DNA from 3 places in the Bacillus sp. SYZHCR11 genome. Region 2 is predicted to be linked to each of the others. Evidence: predicted binding sites of a transcription regulator. Region 2 holds the regulator's gene; each other region holds the start of a gene.
The links. Region 2 encodes LexA, which represses DNA repair genes until DNA is damaged. Its sites were predicted from a motif close to CGAACATATGTTCG; they were not measured.

Region 1 (8,010 bases), 620 kb from region 2:
TCTTTTGTCGGGCTCAAAATTAATGAATGGTATACCCATATCCGGCAGTTTCACGTCCTTGAGGCGGAGCGCGTCAAACGTGAAGTAGAGAGAGAGATTGAGGATATGGAAGAAGATCAGGATCTGCTGCTGTATTATTCATTAATGGAATTCAGACACCGCGTCATGCTGGATTACATCAAGCCCTTAAAGGAGGACCCTTCTCAGCCTGAGTTTTCAGAATTATTGGAAGACATTGAAGGCAACCAGTATAAACTGACAGGACTGCTTGATTACTACTTTAATTTTTTTCGAGGAATGTACGAATTTAAACAGAAAATGTTCCTAAACGCCATGATGTATTACAAACGGGCTGAAAAAAACCTTGCACTCGTTTCTGATGACATCGAGAAAGCTGAGTTTGCTTTTAAAATGGCTGAGATTTTTTACAACCTGAAACAAACCTACGTCTCCATGAGTTATGCCGTTCAAGCCCTTGAAACGTACCAATCGTATGAGACGTACAACGTCCGCAGAATCCAATGTGAATTCGTTATTGCAGGGAATTATGATGACATGCAGTATCCAGAAAGAGCATTGCCCCACTTAGAACTTGCTTTAGATCTTGCAAAACAAGAAGGCAATCCCCGTCTTATCAGTTCAGCCTTATATAATCTCGGAAACTGTTACGAAAAAATGGGAGACCTCTCTAAAGCAGCCGAATATTTTGAGACATCCGTTTCCATTTGCAGGTCAGAAAAGTTCGATAATCTTCCGCATTCTATTTACTCATTAACACAGGTTCTTTATAAACAGAACACTACAGCCGAAGCAGAGAAGCAATATCGCCTCGGGCTCAGTATCGCCCGCGAATACAATGATGAATTGTTTGTCAATCTGTTCCAATTTTTGCATGCGTTATACGGCAAGGAAATGGATAACGCATCCGTCAGGCACACGTTTGATTTTCTGGAAGAACACATGCTGTATCCGTATGTGGAAGAATTGGCGCATGACGCTGCCAAATTTTACATGAAACACGGACAGCCTGAAAAAGCGCTCACGTTTTATGAAAAAATGGTGCACGCCCAAAAACAAATCCAGAGAGGAGATTGTCTATATGAAATCTAAACTGTTGTCAGGATTGCTGCTAGTTGCTGTCGGGTTCAGCTTTACACAGGTGATCGGCCATGAAAGCCATTTGGAAAACCAAGCGGACGGCACGTTCCATATTGCCGCACGCAACCAAACATAACATAAAGACCCTTCTTTGGAAGGGTCTTATTTTTTGCATGCGTATCCATTCCAATTTTATCCGAATGCAGGGTCGATATGCTCAAGTTATCTGTCCTACGAATGCCACCTATTGATGAAAAAGGCATAAGGAGAGATGAAGAGTGGGGATTGAAGTGAAAAAACGGCTCGTATCGGCTGATAAATATGCGTTAAAATGTCCGAATCCGATGACGCCGGAGTATATTACCATTCATAACACGGCAAACGACGCATCCGCCGCAAATGAAATCAGCTATATGACGGGAAACAGCGAATCAACGAGCTATCATTTTGCGGTTGATGACAAAGAAGTGATCCAGGGAATTCCGTTGGACCGGAATGCCTGGCATTCGGGAGACGGCACGAACGGCACCGGAAACCGAAAGTCGATTGCTATAGAAATCTGTTACAGCAAGTCAGGCGGCGAACGGTACAGAGCCGCAGAAGAACTGGCGATTGCGTTTGCGGCGCAGCTTTTGAAAGAACGGGGCTGGGGGATTGACAGAATCAGAAAGCATCAGGACTGGAACGGAAAGTACTGCCCGCACCGTATTTTGTCTGAAGGCCGCTGGGATGAAGTGAAGGCGAAGATTGAAAAGAAATTAAGCGGAAGTATGCCGGCGAAAAAAGCCTCTATTTCTTCTTCCGCCTCTGAATACCATGTGAAAAAAGGCGACACCTTATCGGAAATCGCCGCATCGCACGGTGTCAGCGTAAAATCGCTGCAAAGCATCAACCATATCACCGATCCGAATCACATTACAGTCGGACAAGTGATCAAGCTCGCTCAGACGGGTTCTTCTTCAAAAAGTCAGGCTGTGTCTTCATATCCGCTTCCATCCGGTGTGATCAAAGTGACGAAACCGCTGACGAAAGGGACAAACGTAAAACAAGTGCAAAACGCTTTATCCGCACTTTATTTTTATCCCGATAAAGGAGCAAAAAATCATGGGGCGGACGGCGTTTACGGCCCGAAAACGGCAAATGCCGTAAAACGTTTTCAATCCGTCAGCGGATTAACGGCAGACGGAATTTACGGCCCGAAAACGAAGGCGAAAATTGAAGAAAAACTGTAATCAAGAAAACGGAAGCTCCCCGGGCTTCCGTTTCTTCTTACATACAAACTGCGGCAAGAGCCTTTTGAATATCATAAATGCTTTCATCTTTTTTAAACTGCTTTGAGACAGCGGGAAGTTCCGCGCCTGAAATCCAAATTTTCAGCTCTGAATCAAGGTCAAAGCGGCCGGCGGTTTCTACGCTGAATCTGGAAATGCTCTTGTACGGAATGGATTGAATCTCCGTTTTCTTCCCCGTGAGTCCCTGTTTATCAACAAGAATAAGACGCTTATCCGTAAAGACAATGATATCTCGGACAAGCTTAAATGCGGCATTGACATTCTCGCCTTCCAGCAAAATACGGGCCAGTTCTGATTTTGCTTCAGCCGTCGATATTGTCGACGCATTGCCCAGCAATCCATTGATGAACCCCATGATATCTCCCCCCTGATACGTATTCTATCAAATCATACTATAAAAAGGTTTCCATTCCCAGATGAGTAGAGTAAACTGGTGCTGACTGGAAAAGGAGAGCATGTTACACATGAAAGATAGATATGACAGCTTCGCAGCTCTTTCCGCTGCTGAATCGGAATACAGAATTATTTATGAAGAAAAAGAGGGAAGTAAATGTATCGTTCTCGCACCCCACGGCGGCAGGATTGAGCCGGGTGTCAGTGAGCTGGTGCAGGCATTTTCTGACCAAAGCTCAATTTATTTATTTGAAGGGACGAAGCGGTGCGATAACCGTTCTCTCCACTTGACAAGCACACGCTTTGACGAGCCCCTGGCTTTAGAAAAAGTGACCGCCCATCATTACGCATTGGCTTTTCACGGGTATCATGATCTGAAAAAGGCAAATACACTCGTCGGGGGCGCGGATCTGGAAAAAGCAAGACTGATTTGTGATCTGCTGCGTGAAGCGGGATTTGATGCCGAGCTGACAGAGAAGAATGATCGGCTGGCAGGTGTAAATCCCGGCAACATTGTCAATCGGACAAAAAGGAAAATGGGGCTGCAATTGGAAGTGAGCACGGCGCAGAGACACGCGCTGTTCAGCAATTTTGGCTGCCGGGGAGAAAAATACACGCCAACCGATCTGTTTTTTCGGTATGTAGAAACCGTGAAGGCCGGTTTTTATGATAAATGAACAGGGGGCCCGTTCTTACATTCACTGGAGCTATGCGGCGCATGAAGTGCTTGGCGGGCAGCACGGTGATTACAGCGTCATGATGCAAAAACCTTTTCTCCGATCTCAAAATGATGACATTCTGCCGGCTGTGTTCTAAGCCGGCGGAGAATCGCTAATTTTCAATAAAATACGGCGTTTTTTCTTCAGCGGCATGCAAGTGTGTCTGTCCGCTTCCATAATACACATTCGGCCGCTTGTCGGATAACAGACAAGCGAGCCGCTTCTGAAATTGAATACCTGCTTTACGCCGTTCAAACAGCTCGAGCCTTTTTTCCGCAAATGATGCCGTCACCCGGAAAGCGGCTGCGATTAAAATAACGGCGTGGCTCCTCCGCTGGGGCAGCTCCATGTTTAACAGCATAAAGGTCGGCACACAGAAGTGGTACATAAAATGGTTGGCCTGAAATTCCTGCAGTTCCCTGAACAGCTTGTTCATATGAAAATGGTTCCCGGTATGCTTCAGCACATGGCACAGTTCGTGCGCAAAATCCTGCCATTGCTCTTCGGGTGACTTTTTTTGATTCAGGACGATGCTGTACATGCCGTCCCGCTTCAGCATCATACTGTGCGTATCTTCAAAATGAATCCAAATGTCAAGCTCCTTGGCAATCATCTGCATATCAATATGGAGAGGGGCGGTCATTCCCATGCGGCAATATAAGTTTTTGACGTATTCCTCAAGATGTGTTAAAAAATCGCCCAATTGAATACACCCTTTCGAACATATGTTCTTTTTTAAGCGAGAAAGAAAAGCCCTGATCGGACTTTGAATCAATTCCCTTTTCTTTTAAAAATAAACATTCAGCTTTTATATCGGCTGAACGTTAAGCAGTTTAAAGGAAAAGAGCGGATTATTTATGTTTCGGCCTGCGGTTTTTCTCTTTTTCTTTTAAATAATTAATGAATTCAATGGCCTGCTGCTTGCTTTCCGGGGAAAAGTCCTGCATGTCCCGATATGCGATCTGCAGGTCGGGATCGGCAAACATGTCTTCATCTGAAGGTTCTTTTCCAGTTAACAAATAATCAGTCGACACTTTGAAATAATCCGCAAGCTTTTGCAGCGTGTCGTAATCGGGTTCAGATCGGCCGTTTTCATAATGAGAATATCTGGCGCGCGAGACACCGATATGATTTGCGACTTCTTCCTGCGTTTTCTTACCTCTGAGACTCTTTAATCTTCCGCCTATCATCCGAAATGACCTCTCTTTTTTCAACACCCTAAGTTACTTATGATTATAGATACAAAATGTATCAAAAGAAAGGGATGATAAAAAAAGTATCAAAAAGGTCTTGATGATACGAAATGTATCGTATATAATCAACATCATAGAGATACAAAACGTATCAAAATACGATAAGAAATTGATCAGGAGGGTGAGAGATGCAGCCGATAATCATCCGTTTCAGCAGCAATCCGGCTGACCAGAGATGTTTAGGAAAAGCAGGCGGTTCGATATCTTTTACCGCTTGCGGACTACCGGTATTCCGATTTGATAACCGATTGCAGTATGAGCGCTATATACGTCTGAAGAAAAATGGAGACGTCCCTTATGAATCGTAAAAGCTACCCGTTTTTCATCTATTCCGGATTATTGAATTCTGAACATTATGACAAAATAGGGTCCGCCATTTGGCTGTTTTTATGGTTCATCAGCTCAACGACAAAGGAACATGTAAAAGACGGCATAAAGTGGGGGATCGTCCTCGGACATAAGCCCGTAAAAGCAAGAGAAATGGCCGATGTATTCGCGGTCAGCGAAAAAACCGTCAGGCGGTGGCTCGAGAGCTTGGAACAGCATGAGTATATCAAAACCGTCCGCGCCCCTTACGGACTCATCGTCTCCGTAAAGCACTCGAAAAGATTCACTCCGAAAAAGACATTAACCCGCCCGGAAGCAACTGACCGGACAATATCGGCGGATCACCGGGACAAAAATGTCCGGAGAGAAATAGATATAACAAAAAATCATACTGCTGAAGAAGCGATTAACGAAATTGCCGCCCATTTTATCAGATTAAGGTCTGCGCAGGAGGGGCGGAGCGTATACCCGTCGCCCCGGGATTATCAGGCCATCGCCCGGATTGTTTCCCTCGGTGCGTCAGCACAAGAAGCAATCAAATGGCTCGGCGAATGCTTTACCGCTTTTGAACAGCGGCGCACCTTTTCAGCTGAAACGATCAAGGCTTTCAGCTATTGCGCCAAGTTTATGGAAGACCGCTTGAATGCACGAATTGCGGGAAGGACAATCACAACAAAAAAAGAGAGGAATACGATACATGACAAAACGAACGATCGAGCAGATACTGGCCGACCTGAAAAACGGAAAACGTCCATTACTGGCGGACAGACCGGAAGAATCAGACGAAAGCCGCTTTGACTGCCCGCTCTGTAAAGATCAGGGCGGTTATCTCAAAAACCAGCTGGGAATGGAAGTGTGGGTGAAGTGCCGCTGCGCCGCCGAACGGAAAGTAGAACGCATTCTCGGCGCAAGTGAAATTACAGATGCCTTTCGGAAGCTGGATTTCAAAGGATTTATCACGCGGGGCAAGCCTCAGGCAGTCGTCGACGCATATGAGTGCGCCCTTGAATATGTTGAGAACTTCGACAAGATGAAAAACTGCCGGAAAAACAGCATTGCCCTTTTAGGGCGTCCGGGGTCGGGAAAAACCCATCTTTTGACCGCTCTCAGCAATTATGTCATGAGACAGAAGCAGACACCGGTGCTGTATTTTCCTTTTGTGGAGGGCTTTACGGATTTAAAAAATGATTTTGATCTGCTTGATGCAAAGCTTGGCCGTATGAAACAGGCGGATGTGCTTTTTATTGACGATCTGTTCAAGCCGCTGAACGGAAAACCCCGGGCGACCGATTGGCAGATTGAACAAATGTATGCCGTCGTGAATTACCGCTATTTAAATCATAAGCCGGTTCTTATCTCGAGCGAGCTGGCCTGTGACGGATTGGTGCAGGTTGATGAAGCCTTGGGCACAAGAATTTATGAGATGTGCAGCGATTATTTAGTCATCATTAACGGCAATTCATTTGACGTAAACCACAGATTAGAGGGGGCGAGATAATGTGTAAACTGTGCGGACCGAAGAAGGTCATTGTGACGGAAACGGGTTTCGGCGCTGTCTTTCACCCTTGCCCGAACTGCAAAACAGGCACTGATTTAACGCCGGTCATTAAACGGCTTGAACGAATGGTTCAAGACGCAAAAGCGAGGCTTGATGCACGTGTGTAAATATATCAAATGGCTTTTTTGCCTGCTGTTCAGGGCAAAACGGATAGAAAAGCAAATTGAAGCATGGCATGAGGCTGATGGAAAGTGAGGATCACCATTGCAAGAAAAAAACAGCCCCGCTCCATGGCGGGCCGTACACAGCGGAGAAGAAAAACCCATTTACATTTATTCCGCTTACAGCGAAGCGGATAAAGAGAAGTTCCCTTATTCAAACGGAAGGCTCATCGCGGCCGTTTTCAACTTAAGTTCATACTCACAGCAGATCAACGCGGCATTGATGGCGAAAGCCCCGGAACTCTTTGAGGCGGCCGAAACGGCTCTCCGCCTGCTCCGGGGAGAAAGTTCTGAAGAAAAAGAAGCGTTCATAAATGAGCTCGGAAGCCTCATACATGAAGTGAACATTTTGAAAAAGACGGAGGACGTAAAACATGAATCCTAAAAAACTGACTGACATTGAACATACAACATTAAAAAGCCAGCTGGAAGAAGGCAAGGTTCGGGTGATTATAGTAGACGGACTGAAGAAGGAAGCATGGCTCGCCGAAGCGCCGGAGCACGGCAAAACGCTTGTCGAAACGCGAAAAGGGGATCTGGCCCGGGTCGAATATGAAATCGGCTTTAAATTGAATTAATCGAAAAAAACAGAATACGTCCAAGACGGAAAGCCTGCGGACACTGATCAATCGCGCACATGCTGCGCATTGATTGGTGTCCTTTTTTGTTCCGAAAAAGAGGAGGATCTACATGGAAGACTTACTATTTGACTATAAACGCACGCTGAAAGAGACGAAAAAGTGGTACAAGCAGCTGGAGGAAGCCGATGAAACGGTGCTTACTTCAGAAGAACTGAAAGATAAAAAAATCATCAGAACGATTATTACAGATTTGGAATATGTCATCGAATGGCTTGAAAAAGGCCGGCAGCCCGGCATAAGAAGAGCGATAGACCGCAGAGACGCTTATCAGAGAATGCTCATTAAAGATCCGAGAATCATAGAAACCTATTCGCAGGCGCTGATGTTTGAACCGTCCGCAAATGTGACTGAAGAAGACAGAATCAGACTGCGGGACGCATTAGCCGTTTTAACGGATAGAGAAAAAGAAATGCTGCTGCTCCACAAAGCGGAATGCTTTTCGTATGAACGGATCGCCGCCTTGCTGAATGTAAAGAAATCAACCGTACAAACGACGGTCAAACGGGCGCTTCTGAAAATTCAAAAACAGCAGGAACAAAGAAATCAATCGCCTGCTTCATAAGTTGTC
Region 2 (8,010 bases):
TTATTGACACATACGGGCAAAAATCTGCTGAAGCCGCTGCCGATGTTCAAAAGAGATTTGCTGATGATATGAAGAGTCTCGGATTTTTAATTGATGATCTGACGCTTGGCGTACCGAAGCCGGATAAAGCCACACAGGAAGCCATCGATGCAAGGGTGAAGTCTTCACAGGAACTTGAACGGACACAAACTGAAATTAAAATAGCCGAAGCCGAAGCGAAAAAGAAAAAAATTGAAGCGGAAGGGATCGCTGACTATAACGAAATCATTAAGAAATCAATGTCCGATGAAATGATCAAATATAAATGGATTGAAAAATGGGACGGAAAAACGCCGAAAGCGACAGGCACAGACTCACTGCTGCAGCTGCCGCTTGACGATCAGAAGCAAAAGTAAAAAGAGGAGGAGGCGATTGCCTCCTTTTTATGTTTTTTCCTGAGGGTCTTTTTCCGACACTAATTCTTCAGACGCCTCGGTTTGATAGCTCCATAGCGTGCTATCCGTCTCTGTTGTGTCCTTATAATCTTCGGGAAGTACATATTGCTGCAAATACCGGTGAAAAAATGCCTCAAAAACAGAAATGCAAAGTGCAGAGATAACCGCTGCCGCGGCAGGAGAGACATTAAACCCGCCAATGTTCATCAGGAATATCCATAATATAATGAATGAAATTCCGAAATCAGCTGCAACGGCTGTGAAATTGCTTGTTCTCGGCAGAATCATGCAATCACCCGCAAAATAAGTGATTAAACTTAAGATCACTGTAATAAACAGAACGTTTAAAAAGGTTACTTGGTACATAAGATCCAGAACAATGTACAGTAAAGCAAGTGTGAGCGCCGTTTTAGAAGCGAAAGCAATTACGTGTTTCATTTGAACCACCTTCGTTATTTCGTTTAGTCTTCATTGTAAGCAATCCGCAAATTTTTAAACTGGTATATAGTGGTTATAAAGTAAAATGTGAATAGACATCACAGGATTCACAAGTTAAAATATGTAAAAAGGGGGATGCAAATGAAAAAATACTGGATATGTATTGCTGTTTTTTTATTATGTTTTAGCGGAATACACTCAGCTAAAGCGGCTACCACTGAATTCGGATCAAAAACAAGCTTCACTTTGGAGGGAAACGCAAAAGAGTTTCATATTGAAAATCCGGGTGCTGTAGCTGCCGACGATTACTTTTTAGGCTATAAGTTCACCATAATGAACAACTCTTCGTGCGGTTTAAGCATGAAACTCCAGCGGATGGCGCTGAACGGAAATTTTTATACATTAAGTTCTAAAAACTACAGCGGCAGCTGGTTAAACCTCAGTGCCCAGGATAAAAAATCAATTGATCCGTATCACAAATACAGGATTCTGGTTGAAAGTTCTTCAAACGTCTGTGGTCCCGTCTATATTAAAGGGTTCTACGGTGTAGAATATTATCATTTTGATTGAAAATAGATACTCGCTAAAGGCAGCGGGTTTTTTTATATTTATATTTAACTTATTACACTATGTACTAAATATTCATACATAAATTTTTGACGTGCCCGCCCAAAGAAAAGATAAAAAAGCAAATTCATCACGCACAAATATATAAAAAGTTGAAAAATGGATGAAAAGTTTCTTGAGGGAAACATTATTAGTTGACTTCAAAAGTGTGATGTCGGATAATAAGAATGTAAGTTTTTCCTCCTTAGCAGGTTCGTTTCTTAAGCCAGGGCGAATCTGCTTTTTTTATGCAAAAAAACCCCTTACAGAGGGGTTTTTTACGATAAATGAAGTTTAATAGAATTAATGGACGGCTCTGAATACGCCGATCACTTTCCCCAAAATGCTTACGTTTTGCAGGATAATCGGCTCCATCGTCGGATTTTCCGGCTGCAGCCGCACATAATTGTCTTCTTTATAGAAGCGCTTGACCGTCGCTTCATCATCTTCGGTCATAGCTACGACGATTTCTCCGTTATTGGCCGTGTTCTGCTGTTTGACAATGACGTAATCTTTGTCAAAAATGCCGGCGTCAATCATACTTTCTCCCATGATTTCTAACATAAAGACATGTTCGCCCGGAGGAACCATCCGGTCAGGAAGCGGAAAATACTCGTCGATATTTTCAACAGCCGTAATCGGAATACCCGCCGTCACTTTCCCGATGACCGGAACGTTTACGACCTGGCTTTTCGGAATATGGACTTCTTCTTCATCCAATACCTCAATCGCCCTCGGTTTCGTAGGGTCCCGTCTGATCAGGCCTTTTGTCTCCAGCCGCGCCAAATGGCCGTGCACGGTTGAACTGGAAGCCAGTCCTACTGCTTCTCCTATCTCTCTTACAGAAGGCGGATATCCTTTCGTTTTTACCTCTTCTTTAATAAAACGCAGGATATCAAGCTGCCTTTTTGATAGCTTCGTCATATTTCGCACCTCAAAACGTCGATTTTAAGTAGATTATAGCATGATTTTCCTGACAGTACAAACATAGGTTCGAAAAAAACGATTGACAGAAACATTTGTTCGTATATACTGAAAGATATAAAAAGCGAACAAACATTCTTATCGGAGGTTGTTTACATGGCGAAAGAATCTATCATATTTGTCGGGCTGTTTACTGCGATTTTAAGTGCCGCTATTTTACTTGTTTCATGTGCGGGAAATGATCAGTCCCTCAGCCAATATGTTAAAATAAAGGTTCAGGACGGCGATACACTCTGGTCACTTGCGGATCATGTAGCAGAAAAGAAACACATTAATAAAGAAGATTTCATTGAGTGGGTGACGGAGAATAATCATCTCCAGACTGCTGATATAAAGCCCGGAGACGAACTTATTCTACCGGTTAAGAAGAAGCATCCGGCCGTATATCAGCTGGCCATTGTCAATTAGAGAGGAAAGAGAGAAATGAAGGCGCTCATTTATGCCCGCGTAAGCACAAACAAAGAACAGCAGCAAACGTCATTAAAAAGACAGGAAGAGGAGCTCAGTGAGATCGCTGCTGCAAACGGCATGGAAGTCGTGAAAGTCATTTCTGAGAAAGCCAGCGGTTACGAAATGGACCGCGACGGAGTATTTGAAATGCTTGATGAAATTAAAAAATCACATATTGACGCGATATTGGTGCAGGACGAAACGAGATTGGGAAGAGGAAACGCCAAGATTGCGCTTTTGCATTGTATTTACAGGGAGAACGTTAAAATATATACGACGGCTCATAAAGGTGAACTGGAGCTTTCCGAAGCTGATTCGATGGTACTTGAAATCGTCAGTATTGTTGAGGAATATCAAAGGAAAATTCACAATATGAAAATCCGGCGGGGAATGAAAAGAGCCGTGAAAAACGGCTACAAGCCTGAACGGAATCTGAAAAACAGACATGAAAACAGCGGAAAAGAAAAAAAAGAGGTTCCGGTTTCGGAAATTATCAGGCTGAGAGCCAACAAGCTTACCTTTGCAGAAATCGCAGCGACCTTAAGAGGATTCGGGTATGACGTGTCCAAAGCCACGGTTCACCGGCGGTTTCAGGAATATACCGCAGACACAGAAGGCAGCTGACGCGCATCAGTTGTAAAAAAGACTGCGTTTTAGTAGTATATAATCAACACGCACCAAAGGAGCTTATTATGATTTCTAAAGAAAAAATCGCAAGAATTAACGAATTGGCTCAAAAAGCTAAATCAAACACAATAACGGATGAGGAAAAAGCTGAACAGCAAAAGCTTCGCCAGGAGTATTTGAAAGGATTCCGCTCCTCAATGAAAAATACGTTAAAGAGCGTAAAAGTGATTGATCCGGAAGGCAACGATGTCACCCCTGAAAAATTAAAAAGAGAACAACAGAAAAATAATCTTCACTAAACAGAAAGAATACGGCAATACGTATTCTTTTTTCGTATATACTAATATCAGGATGTGCTTTACGACAATTTTCAACAAGTTTATCTCAAATTTAAGCTGAAAGAGTTGAGAAAAAGTCAGCATCGCTTTATGATGAAAAGGTACAACAATAAGGAAGGGGATTATAATGGATACAATTGAAAAGAAATCAGTTGCCACCATTCGTACACTATCTATAGACGCAATTGAAAAAGCGAATTCCGGACACCCGGGCATGCCGATGGGAGCCGCTCCGATGGCATACACGCTGTGGACGAAATTTATGAATGTAAATCCGCAGAATCCGGGCTGGTTTAACCGCGACCGCTTTGTTTTATCAGCAGGCCACGGTTCAATGCTTTTATACAGCATGCTGCATTTAAGCGGATATGACCTCAGCATTGAAGACTTGAAACAGTTCCGTCAATGGGGAAGCAAAACACCGGGACATCCGGAGTTCGGGCATACAGCCGGAGTAGACGCAACGACCGGGCCGCTTGGACAGGGGATTGCAATGGCAGTGGGAATGGCAATTGCAGAACGCCATCTGGCTGAGACATATAACCGTGATTCATTCAATGTAGTTGATCATTATACATACAGTATTTGCGGAGACGGCGATTTAATGGAAGGCATTTCTTCCGAAGCCGCTTCTCTTGCAGGCCATCTTGAATTAGGCCGCCTGATCGTATTATACGATTCTAATGACATTTCCTTAGACGGCGATTTAGACCGTTCTTTCTCTGAAAATGTAAAGCAGCGTTTTGAAGCAATGAACTGGGAAGTTCTTTATGTTGAGGACGGAAACAACATCGCTGAATTGACGGCTGCAATTGAAAAAGCGCGCCAGAATGATAAAAAACCGACTTTGATTGAAGTGAAAACCACGATCGGTTTCGGTTCTCCAAACCGTGCGGGCACATCCGGCGTTCACGGCGCTCCGTTAGGACTAGAAGAGAGCAAGCTGACAAAAGAAGCGTATGCTTGGACGTTTGAAGAAGATTTTTATGTTCCGGAAGAAGTATACGGGCATTTCAATCAAGCTGTAAAAGAAGCCGGCTCGAAAAAAGAACAGGAATGGAATGAACTGTTCGCGGCTTATAAAGAAAAATATCCTGAGCTTGCTGAACAGCTGTCACTCGGCATGAAAGGCGAGCTTCCTAAAGACTGGGATCAGGAAGTTCCCGTTTATGAAAAAGGCAGCAGCCTTGCTTCCCGCGCATCTTCAGGTGAGGTACTGAACGGGATCGCCAAGAAAATTCCTTTCTTTGTCGGGGGATCTGCTGACCTTGCGGGTTCAAATAAAACGACAATCAAAAATGGAGGAGACTTCACGGCCAAAGACTACGCCGGGAAAAACTTCTGGTTCGGTGTCCGTGAATTTGCGATGGGCGCTGCATTAAACGGAATGGCGCTTCACGGCGGCCTCCGCGTATTCGGCGGCACATTCTTTGTATTCTCTGATTATTTAAGACCTGCCATTCGTCTGGCATCATTGATGGGACTCCCTGTCACTTATGTATTCACGCATGACAGTATTGCCGTAGGAGAAGACGGGCCGACTCACGAACCGATTGAGCAGCTTGCTTCTTTACGCGCACTTCCTAACCTTTCTGTGATCAGACCTGCTGACGGAAATGAAACCGCAGCTGCATGGAAGGTTGCCGTTCAAAGCCAAGATCATCCGACAGCTCTTGTATTGACACGCCAAAACCTGCCGACGATTGATCAGCAGGCTGAAGAAGCGTATGCGGGCGTGGAAAAAGGGGCTTATACCGTTTCCAAAGCAAAAACCGATTCACCGGACGCCCTTCTTTTAGCGACAGGCTCTGAAGTCGGACTTGCGATCGAAGCTCAAGCGAAACTGGCTGAAGAAAACATTCACGTATCTGTAGTCAGCATGCCGAGCTGGGACCGCTTTGAAAAACAATCGGCTGAGTACAAAAACAGCGTGCTTCCTCCGAATGTGACGAAACGTCTTGCGATCGAAATGGGTTCAAGCTTCGGATGGGGCAAATTTACCGGTCTTGAAGGAGACGTTCTCGCAATTGACCGTTTCGGTGCTTCAGCTCCGGGAGAAACAATTATGAAAGAATACGGGTTTACTGCAGAAAACGTAGTTGACCGCGTGAAAAAACTTCTAAACAAATAACGAGACAAAAGAGGATGAGTCAAATCATCCTCTTTTTCCTGTTTATGCGACAAAAATAGAAGGGGCGGCGTAACAGTAATAGACAATTCTTTCTTTTCTCCTTTTGTATAATAGAAAGCAATAACGAAGCGCTGTAAAAGGGGATGAGGAAATGGAACGTCATTACTATACGCACCTGATAAAGGATGAGTTTGCGAACCACTACTTCGGGCGGGAAACGGCTATGTTTGAGTTGTTTCGAGACTATCATTGGACAGATCTGACACCCCAGGAATATCAAATGACAGAAAAGCAAGTTCAATATATAACGGAACCGATTCCGGTGATACATATGCATCAGCGGCTCCAGCTGCATTTAAACCGAATGAGTTACAGCCGTTTGGATTCCATTTACCGGCTTACACTGCCCGGAGAAAAGGGCCGCGCCACCTTCATGATGAAAGACAGTTTAATTGAGATTGCGGCTTCGGGAGATTATGAGGCGGAAACGATTTTCTTTGAGATTCTGCGTAAAATCAGCCCCTGTTTTCTTGCAATGGATTTCAAGACACGGCGCTACGGGTGGTTAAATCCGGTCAGGGAAAGAAATTTTGTCTAAAAACGAGGAAAAAGAGATGTAAATGTTGTATAATAGCCTTTGGTTTAGTACACTTTAAACTAGACAACATGAAGGAGGAAATAAAATGACTTTATGGGTTGGCATCCTAGTGGGCGTTGTCGCATTGCTCATAGGTGTTGCACTCGGGTTTTTTATTGCTCGTAAATATATGATGAGCTATTTGAAAAAGAATCCGCCTATTAATGAACAAATGTTACGCATGATGATGATGCAAATGGGAATGAAACCTTCTCAAAAGAAAATTAATCAAATGATGAAAGCCATGAATAATCAAGCGAAATAATACGTACAGATTATGATATAGAGATACATGGTTATAAAAATAAAAAACCCGGAGAGGGTTTTTTATTTTGGCGTCATGTTTCACCCCAACTGCCGGTGTGCAGTTCTTTTTGGTATTGTATGAGAAGGTGGTCAAGCTCCTGGCTGAGTTCTATCGTAATGTTTGATGTCATTCCGTTTGTCATGACGATTTTAAGCAGCTCTGCCCGTTTTTTTTCAATTTCATTTAATAGATGCTCTCTAATCACAGGGATATATCCTTTCATACATAAATCTTTCACCTGAGTCGCTATTATTATATCCACATTTATACTGTTTTTCAAATAAGAAGGAGTATAATATCTCGATGTCAAATTAAATTATATAAGCTTTTTCTATAAAAAGTAATCCTTCTCGGGAAAGTGTTAAAAAAATGAAATGATTTTGTCATAACTCGAAGGGAGTGTGTCATCGTGAGTTTTAATTACTTTCTGACGTTTGGGGCCGGATTTCTGTCTTTCATTTCTCCATGCTGTCTGCCGTTGTACCCCGCCTTTTTATCTTACATAACTGGTGTCAGTATGGACGAGGTGAAAACAGAAAAGGTGATGCTGCAAAAGCGTGGCCTCGTGCATACACTTTGTTTTTTGCTTGGCTTCTCCGTGATTTTTATCGCATTGGGATATGGAACTTCGTTTATCGGCAGTTTTTTTACCCAATATCATGAAGCGATCCGCCAGTTTGGCGCTATCATGCTGATCCTTTTCGGGCTGATTACTGCCGGTGTGTTTCAGCCGAAATTCATGATGAAAGAGCGGCGCATTCACTTTAAGCGCCGTCCGGAGGGGTTTATCGGTTCGGTTCTGATCGGTCTTGCGTTTGCAGCCGGCTGGTCGCCGTGCAGCGGGCCTATTTTAGGAGCTGTGTTTTCGCTGGCAAATACAAATCCTTCTTCAGCAGTGCCGTATATGTTTTTATATGTTCTCGGTTTTGCGATTCCTTTTCTTATTCTTTCATTTTTTATTACCAGAATGAATTGGATTCGCAAGCATCAGCTGCTTATCATGAAAATCGGCGGCATTCTTATGATTCTGATCGGAGTTATGCTGTTTTTTAACTGGA
Region 3 (8,010 bases), 420 kb from region 2:
CTCGCCTACAGACTGAAGCGGGAGTTCCGGCTGCCTCCGTGGCCGCTTCTGCCTTTGGCTGATTTCTTTTTGCGGATGAGAGAAGGATACCGTATCCGTGATGTATCGCCTCTATCGGTTATCAGCCGAATCCGGCAGCCCGTGCTGTTTATTCACAGTAAGGAAGATGATTATATACCTCCCGCTTCTTCCGAATTGCTGCACCGCAGAAAACGCGGACCGAAGATGCTCTATCTGGCCGAATCGGGCGGGCATGCCATGTCGTACACCAAAAATCCGGAGAGCTACCGCAAAGCCGTTCAAACCTTTTTAGATACCATGACGCAAACGTAAAAAAGCGAAAGAACGTATGCTGGTTCTTTCGCTTTCCCGTCATAAAACGTCGGTAATCCCGTCCATATTTTCTCCGATCCAGTCAATGGCGAGGTCGATTGTCGTAAACTCCTGCGCTTTGAAGGTCATCTCATCCTGAAGCAGCCAGACATCCTTCTGAACGGATTCAGCGCCTCCGATGGACCAGTGCAGCAGACTGTACGGGTGGTTGTTGTTCAGAAAGGATACCCACGTTTTATGCTGTGCCGTCTGTTTAATGGCTTTCAGCTTTTGATTCACTTTCTGTTTCTCCCTGCTTTACTAATATGCTCATTCTCGGGCTCAGCATCTCTGCCGGGCTTTTTAAGACGAGCGTTTTTGCCTTTTCATTGTAATCGATTGTCATTTCCTCGTCAAAAAACACTTTTTGTGAGGTCTGGATGTAAAGCGGAAGTCCGTTGGTTTCAATGGCTTCGCATTGTCCCGTTAATTCGTCCGCCAGCCAGATGGTCGGCACGCCGCTCACCGCGCACCCGCAGCCTTCTGCGTCATAGCGGAGCTGCGCTTTTTTCCCCGGGTTGGCGTCCATCGTCTGCTGAAGTGTGTGTTTCGCCGCATCCGTCACATGTATTTGCATAGATGATCCTCCGTTTTTCATTTTCGCCATTGTAGCATACCGAGCCGCTGTATGCATTGTTTCTGCTTTCTTTACAGCAGCCCGCTCTCCCAGTCCTTTGCCTCTTGTTCAGCCGCCTTGATCCAGTCATTTTTCCCTTCACTGTACTTTGCCGTATCGTACGGGTATGCCTTAGCGAGCCGCCGTTTCAGTTCCATGTATTGAGCCGCTTTTTCAGGCTTTTCAGTGAGGTAATCCCGGAACAGCAGATGGCGCTTCACATCCGGATGGCCTGTTTCGTATATGTGGACGTGGTGTGTGCGCTTGCTGCCGCCTTTTTGAAAGAAACGCCGGCCCTCTATCCCGTTTTCCCCTTGCGCCTCATAGCCGAGTGCTTCCAGCTGCGGGCTGAATCGGTCAGCATCTGAAATATCTTTGACCTCCGCCAGTATATCGATAACGGGTTTTGCGGCCATTCCCGGGATGGAGGTGCTGCCGATATGGCTGACAGAATGAAGTGCGGGGCCGAAGATTCGGATCAAGTCCGCCTTCTCTCTTTCAAACATCTCTTTCCATTCCGGCTTGTACGGAACAACTTCCGCTTTCCTCTTCGGATAAAGATGAAAAAACGAGAGGGTCAGCCCTTCCGGCGTCTCTGTCTGTCCGGCTTCTGTGAAGCCGGTTTTTAAATAGAGAGAGACTGCCGGAACGTTTTGACTGGCGGTAGCCGCCTCTATTTTTTGGGCGTCCCGGTTTTGGTCGATCACAAATTGAATAAGCGCCCGTCCGATTCCTTTCCGAAAGCCGGACGGGTGCACCGTCAGCCTGCATATGACAAGGTCATATCCCTTTTTTTCATACGAAATGACGCCTGCAAGCTGATCTTTCTCCTTGAAACCGGCAAACGTCTCCCGTGACCGCTGTATGTCACCGGGTGTTTCATGCAGGGCTGGAATGCCGAAAAAGCCGATCAGCTCGGCTTCTTTTTGATAAGAGCAGCGTTGAACCGCCGCAATTTCCCGCGCCGTCTGTTCTTGTGTATGCCGTAAAAATGTAATCAATCTTCCGCCCCTTTTGACGCAAACATCCGCTGTGACTCCGTCTTCGTAATGCGGACCGCGTACGCTTCATACCAGGCGCTTTTTCCTTTTTGTTTTGCCGCCCGGTGGTCAGTATGGTCTTTCCACCTTTTAATCGCCTCCAGGCTGTCCCAGTAGGAAACCGTGATGCCGCAGCCGTTTTCCTCCCGAACGCTTTCCGCGCCTAAAAAGCCCGGCTGTCCGCCTGCCAAATTCATCATGCGCTCTGCCGTATGCTCATATTCCTCATCATATTTTCCCTTTATTGATGAAAAAATGACCGCATAATAGGGCGGTTTGGGCGTGTCAGCTAAAAAACCCATATTCATCCCCCTCTACATATATTTCACAAACAGAATTCTGTCTTCTCCCGGACCGTCATAATTCGCAAAAACAGGGATTCCGTTTACGGTTTTGGTTCCTTTTTCAACTTCAAAGCCTAATTTTGTATGATAAGCGATTGATACTTTATTCACGGGCGCCGTCACGCAATTGACTTTTGTGCAGCCCCTTTTTTTCACCGTCTCCATAAATCGATCGTAGAGCTGTTTTCCAATTTGCATTTTTCTGAAATCCGGATGCACACCGGAAAAATGAATGTAGGCTGTCTCAGGGTCTGATTGTGACTGAAAACCGATTAAAAAACCGGTCATTCCCTCCGGCCCGTACGTGATAAAGCTCGTGTCCTGAAAATGTTCAAAAAACAAGCGCGGCAGTTTGTCTTTCATCTGCCTGCCGCCCCACCATTCATTCAAAACAGACGTAACCATTTCATAGTCTTCAGAGGTAATTGTTCGAATATCCATTATCGATTGACTCTCCTTTTCGTCCGGCAAAATGAATGTCAGCTCTTCTCATTGGAATATAAAAAATTATATGTGGGTTGTTTGCAATTGTAAATGATTTCTTTTCAAGCAAACGAATCAGCACGTCTTCCAGCCGGGGAATGATTTACCAGTATAAACGTGATCATTGTTCGGGTACAATGAAAAACAGAACAAACGTTCCCGGAGGTTTTTTTATGGCTGATATTCTTCTTGTTGATATGCAATCGTTTTATGCGTCTGTGGAAAAAGCGGAAGCGCCTCATCTCAAAAGCCGGCCCGTGATTGTCTCGGGAGATCCCGAAAGACGCAGCGGCGTCGTGCTTGCGGCTTGTCCGCTCGCCAAACGATACGGCGTAAAAAATGCCGAACGGCTGTGGGAAGCGCAGGCCAAATGTCCCGACGCCGTTATTGTCCGTCCGCGGATGCAGCGGTATATTGATGTATCCGTCATGATTACCGAACTGTTTGAACGGTATACCGATCTTGTAGAACCCTACTCCATCGATGAGCAGTTTCTCGACGTGACCGGAAGCAAGCGGCTGTTCGGTGATCCTTTTACAATTGCCGAAAGCATTCAACAAGCGATCATGCGTGAATTCGGAATTTATGCCCGTGTCGGCATCGGGCCGAATAAGGCGCTCGCGAAAATGGCTTGCGACCATTTTGCCAAAAAAAACGCATCCGGCATCCACAGATTGGATATGTCAAATATCAGGGAGGATCTGTGGCCGCTGCCGGTCGGAAAATTATTCGGCATCGGAAAACGGATGGAGCATCATTTAAGACGGATGGGCATCAGCACAATCGGCGGGCTTGCCGGGCACCCCGCCGAACTGCTGAAAAAACGCTGGGGCATTAACGGCGAATTGCTTCAGCGGACAGCCCGCGGCATCGATCCCTCTCCGGTCACCGTCAACACGCACAGCCGGCAAAAAGCGATCGGCCATAACATGACCCTCCCGAGAGACTACAGCCGCTTTGAGGATATCAAAGTCGTGCTGTTGGAGTTAAGCGAAGAAGTGGCCCGCCGCGCCCGTTTCAAACAATACATCGGCCATACGGTTTCGGTCAGCATCAGAGGCGCTGATTTTGAATTCCCTTCAGGTTTTCACAGACAGAGAAAGCTGGTCTCTCCGACTAATTTCGGAATGGATATTTTTAAAGCGGCGGTCAAGCTCTTCAAAGAGCATTGGAACGGTGAGCCCGTCCGCAGCGCCGGCGTCTCCCTTTCCCAGCTGGAGCCCTGTGATTATGTTCAGCTGAGCCTGTTTGATGCTCAGGAAAAAAAGATCAGTCTCGGCAAAGTATTGGATGATATTCATGAGCGGTACGGCCCTGCGTCGCTCCTCCATGCCGCTTCGCTGACAGAGGCCGGCCAAGCCTTTCACCGGGCTGAAAAAATCGGCGGGCATTACAAATAATTGAGGTGATATACATGAATCTGAACAAATTAACACCCGGGTATAATGTCATGTGGGAATCAAGCCGGATGATGCTGCCCGAACATCGGGAGCAGCTGCTTGCAAAAAAACGAAAAGAACGGGAATTCCGGCCTCCGGAACTGAGCGCAGAGCAACTGAACGACATGAACCGCATCATTGCGGCGTCGATTGAAGAAGACAGAGCCATCTCGGTCACCTATGCTTCAGCACGCGGCCCCCGCCGCTTTTGGGGATGGGTGAAACAAGTGAGGCATGACGAAAAACGTTTAAAAATCATAAACGATGAAGATGCGTTAACGCTGCCGTTTCATCTTATTCTCTCGGCTGAACTGGAATAAAAGCCTAAATCGTCCTGACAGAAAATATGATAGAAGAGTGGGAGGATCACATGATATTTAGTAGAATAAAGATGAATGACAAGAATAGGAGAATATATGATGGATCAATTTATAGAAAAAATGCTGGGACAAGCCCTCCGCCAGTATGGACGGAATGTGTCGACAGATCCGCTGAGCCCCTATGAAAAACAGAGTTTAAAAAAAGCTTTAGAAGAAAGAAGGAATGAAGAACCCGATGAGGATCTCCATGCCCATGTAGAAGATATTATCTATGATTACGTCACCAATCAGGGGCAGTTTTCCTGACACGGACGTTTATGCACCGGGCGATAAGGGAAACGTCCGAGAGTAAACCCTTAAAGATTGCGTGGTGCAGGATATGCCTGTCGGGCCTTATTTCAAGATCGGCTATGCCGTTCTTCTGTTATTTCTCATCATTTATCTTGGAACATTAATAGACTTTTTGTTCCAGCCTGTTGTGATTACGTTTAAAACCTTGTTTCCGCCCATTGTATTATCGGGCGTCCTTTACTATTTGTGCCGCCCGCTCGTCAGAGTGCTGCATGCGAAATTAAAGCTGCCCCAAGGAATCGCGATTTTAGCGATTTATGCGGGAACAGCCGGCCTTTTTGTCCTCTTCCTGTATACGGCGGGCCCTGCCGTTCAAAAACAGTTTACAGCCTTCACAGATCATATTCCGGAGCTTTCCGCAAAAGCTGAAAATTGGATCGGACACCTTCAGGACAGCAAATGGTTTTCCAGGCTTCAGCATGGGGATTCCTTTAAAAAATTAGCGGACAAAGCCGCAAATTATTCCGGTTCAATCGCTGATTCTCTCAGCAGTCTGGCCGGTACGGCTGCCAATGCCGCCATCACCGCAGCCATTATTCCGTTTGCGCTGTATTACATGTTAAAAGAAGGAAATAAAGCCCCCCGGCGACTGCTGCGGCTTCTTCCGGAAAAACATCAAAAAGAAGGAAAACAAATCCTTCGGGACATGGATGAAGCTCTCAGTTCATACATACAAGGACAGCTGCTCGTCAGTTTCTGTGTCGGCGTTCTCGTCACAATCGGCTATTTTATCATCGGGCTCGATTATCCGCTCGTTCTGGGCGCGTTCGCCATGGTGACAAATCTGATTCCGTTTATCGGGCCTTGGATCGGCACATTTCCCGGAGTCATTGTCGGATTGTTCGATTCACCGACCGAGGCGGTGCTGGTGATTACGGTCGTCGTCATTGTCCAGCAGCTTGAAAGCCAGCTGATTTCCCCGCAAATTATGGGACGGAAGCTGGACATTCACCCGCTGACCATTATTTTTCTTCTGCTTGCCGCCGGCAAATTCTCAGGAATTGCCGGGATGCTGCTGGCCATTCCGGGATATGCGGCCGCAAAAGTGGTCATAAGCCACATGCAGAAACTATTCATTCTCAGAAAAAAACAAAGCTAGGAGAGAAATGATTCATCCCCCATGTCTTCACATCGGTTAAAATGAAAAAACGGCGGGCTGAAGAAGCCCGCCGCACACGGAGGTAAAAAAGATGAACATCGGTGATGTCATTTTTCAATTGATTTCATTTATTGCAGCCGCATTTTTCCTGCTTGCCGTGATATACGTATTCAGAAGCTTGAAGCAGCGCCGCATACAATTGGACAGAATCGAAAAGAAACTCGACGCGCTGCGCGAAGAAAAAAACGAGAAGTTATAGTTCATTCAGAGGCAGGCGCAGCCAGCTCCACCTTTATCCGATCCGGGTCCTCCGTGTATACGGCGTAATGCGTGCTTCCGCCTGCATATGGATGGCGGTCCCTGTAAAGCACGGGGCATCCTCTGGCAAGCAGCTTTTCCGTCATCTCGTCAACCTGCTCTCTTGACGCAGCATGAAAAGCCAGATGGTTCAGCCCGACCCGGCATCTGTGGTACTCCGGTGTTAAAAAACGCTCCTCTGTCTGTACAAGCACAACATAAAATCCTGCGTTTTTCCAGCTGATGCCGGCGTCCCAATTTTGAAACTCCCTATAACCGAGCTCACCTAAAAACCATCCCCAAAACCGGGCGGAGGCTTTCAAGTCAGATACATACAATTCAATATGATGCATCATAATATTCGCTTCCTCCTCACATCACACCCGCCTTACCAGCACCTCTTCAACTTTATGGCCGTCACCTTTCCTCAAAATCAAATCCGATCTGAATTTTGTCGGCAGGATATTTTCATACAGATTCGGACGGTTGACGCTCTCCCAAATCGAGGCGGCCATGGTATCCGCTTCTGCATCAGACAAATCCTTAAATTTATGAAAATAAGAAGCCGGATCCTGAAAAGCGGTTTCTCTTAAGAGGCGGAAACGCTCCAAATACCACGTGAAAATCCGGCTTTCTTCGGCATCCACATAGATCGAAAAATCAAAGAAATCCGATACAAAAATCCGCGGATCTTCCCTGTCGTCCTCTAAGGTCGGCGACTGCAGGACATTGATTCCTTCGATAATAACGATATCCGCACCTTCGACAACCTCGACGGCGCCCTCTTCCCTGTCATAGGTAAGGTGGGAGTATACGGGCGCCTCCACTCTCTCTTTCCCTGACTTTATATCGTTCAGAAACTCAAGCAGCGCTTTCACGTCGTAGCTTTCCGGGAATCCCTTTCTGGACAGAAGGTTTTTCCTTTTTAATTCCGCCGTCGGATACAAGAAACCGTCGGTTGTCACCAGGCTCACCTTCGGCCTGTCCGGCAGACGGGAAAGAAGCTTTTGCAAAATTCTCGCCGTCGTGCTTTTGCCGACGGCGACGCTGCCCGCGATTCCGATGATAAACGGGATTTTCGCTGAATGCGGATGTTTCAGAAACACGTTGACATGCTGATTCCGTCTTGCGGCAGACGTGACATGAAGATGGAGCAGTCGCACAAGCGGAATATAAATCGTTTCTACTTCTTCCACCGACAGGTAGTCATTCAGCCCCTCTACGGCCTTGGCTTCTTCCTCCGAAACGGCAATGGAAAGATGGCCGCCGAATCCGGCCCACGACTCGCGGCTGTGCTGCGTATACAATGTATGTAAGTTCAATTCTTTACTTTTCACAATTCACACCAATCTCTCTGTATGGCTTTCCGATTAAAAAACAAACGCTTACAAAGATTGTAACGGAAAACCGCCTCACTGTCTGCCCATTTTTTTCACAAATGAGGAACCGATCCGGCTGTACTCTTCCATTTCCTCCTTGGGAACCATGCTTCCGCCGGTGCTCCACACAAGGTGCACGGCATTTTCCATCTCAAGCCCCCGCTCTTTTGTATAACGGTTACCGGCTTCGGTCTGAACGAACTTGACGGCTCCGGCCATACCGGCGAGTGCAGAGGGTTCAAGGCTCTTATTCTCGGCCGCTCTTAATTG

Region 1: a site for LexA is predicted at 4,221-4,234, ahead of AC2CGA_RS04770 (ImmA/IrrE family metallo-endopeptidase). Genes of this name have one in related genera too.
Region 3: a site for LexA is predicted at 3,002-3,015, ahead of AC2CGA_RS00090 (DNA polymerase IV). Genes of this name have one in related genera too.

What each region holds. Positions count from the first base shown of each region.
Region 1 covers NZ_JBXUND010000001.1:1,075,997-1,084,006, reverse strand. The annotation lists gene AC2CGA_RS04800 (Rap family tetratricopeptide repeat protein) at 1-1,110, shown strand, start outside; gene AC2CGA_RS04795 (PhrA family phosphatase inhibitor) at 1,100-1,234, shown strand; gene AC2CGA_RS04790 (N-acetylmuramoyl-L-alanine amidase) at 1,377-2,330, shown strand; gene AC2CGA_RS04785 (PH domain-containing protein) at 2,368-2,745, opposite strand; gene AC2CGA_RS04780 (poly-gamma-glutamate hydrolase family protein) at 2,855-3,460, shown strand; gene AC2CGA_RS04775 (hypothetical protein) at 3,450-3,599, shown strand; gene AC2CGA_RS04770 (ImmA/IrrE family metallo-endopeptidase) at 3,615-4,205, opposite strand; gene xre (HTH-type transcriptional regulator Xre) at 4,354-4,692, opposite strand; gene AC2CGA_RS04760 (hypothetical protein) at 4,884-5,063, shown strand; gene AC2CGA_RS04755 (FaeA/PapI family transcriptional regulator) at 5,053-5,880, shown strand; gene AC2CGA_RS04750 (ATP-binding protein) at 5,780-6,580, shown strand; gene AC2CGA_RS04745 (hypothetical protein) at 6,580-6,747, shown strand; gene AC2CGA_RS04740 (hypothetical protein) at 6,845-7,186, shown strand; gene AC2CGA_RS04735 (XtrA/YqaO family protein) at 7,176-7,379, shown strand; gene AC2CGA_RS04730 (sigma-70 family RNA polymerase sigma factor) at 7,492-8,004, shown strand.
Region 2 covers NZ_JBXUND010000001.1:452,494-460,503, reverse strand. The annotation lists gene AC2CGA_RS02130 (prohibitin family protein) at 1-395, shown strand, start outside; gene AC2CGA_RS02125 (YndM family protein) at 423-872, opposite strand; gene AC2CGA_RS02120 (hypothetical protein) at 1,014-1,442, shown strand; gene lexA (transcriptional repressor LexA) at 1,782-2,402, opposite strand; gene yneA (cell division suppressor protein YneA) at 2,559-2,870, shown strand; gene AC2CGA_RS02105 (YneB family resolvase-like protein) at 2,886-3,536, shown strand; gene AC2CGA_RS02100 (DUF896 domain-containing protein) at 3,605-3,838, shown strand; gene tkt (transketolase) at 4,005-6,008, shown strand; gene sirA (sporulation inhibitor of replication protein SirA) at 6,160-6,606, shown strand; gene AC2CGA_RS02085 (YneF family protein) at 6,692-6,910, shown strand; gene AC2CGA_RS02080 (aspartyl-phosphate phosphatase Spo0E family protein) at 6,984-7,157, opposite strand; gene AC2CGA_RS02075 (cytochrome c biogenesis protein CcdA) at 7,359-8,010, shown strand, end outside.
Region 3 covers NZ_JBXUND010000001.1:33,302-41,311, reverse strand. The annotation lists gene AC2CGA_RS00120 (alpha/beta hydrolase) at 1-333, shown strand, start outside; gene AC2CGA_RS00115 (DUF2552 family protein) at 373-612, opposite strand; gene AC2CGA_RS00110 (iron-sulfur cluster biosynthesis family protein) at 587-949, opposite strand; gene AC2CGA_RS00105 (GNAT family N-acetyltransferase) at 1,021-1,989, opposite strand; gene AC2CGA_RS00100 (antibiotic biosynthesis monooxygenase family protein) at 1,986-2,330, opposite strand; gene AC2CGA_RS00095 (GNAT family N-acetyltransferase) at 2,343-2,813, opposite strand; gene AC2CGA_RS00090 (DNA polymerase IV) at 3,029-4,255, shown strand; gene AC2CGA_RS00085 (YolD-like family protein) at 4,270-4,614, shown strand; gene AC2CGA_RS00080 (YqzH family protein) at 4,714-4,920, shown strand; gene AC2CGA_RS00075 (AI-2E family transporter) at 4,994-6,064, shown strand; gene AC2CGA_RS00070 (DUF4083 family protein) at 6,156-6,323, shown strand; gene AC2CGA_RS00065 (VOC family protein) at 6,325-6,717, opposite strand; gene coaA (type I pantothenate kinase) at 6,739-7,698, opposite strand; gene dsdA (D-serine ammonia-lyase) at 7,774-8,010, opposite strand, start outside.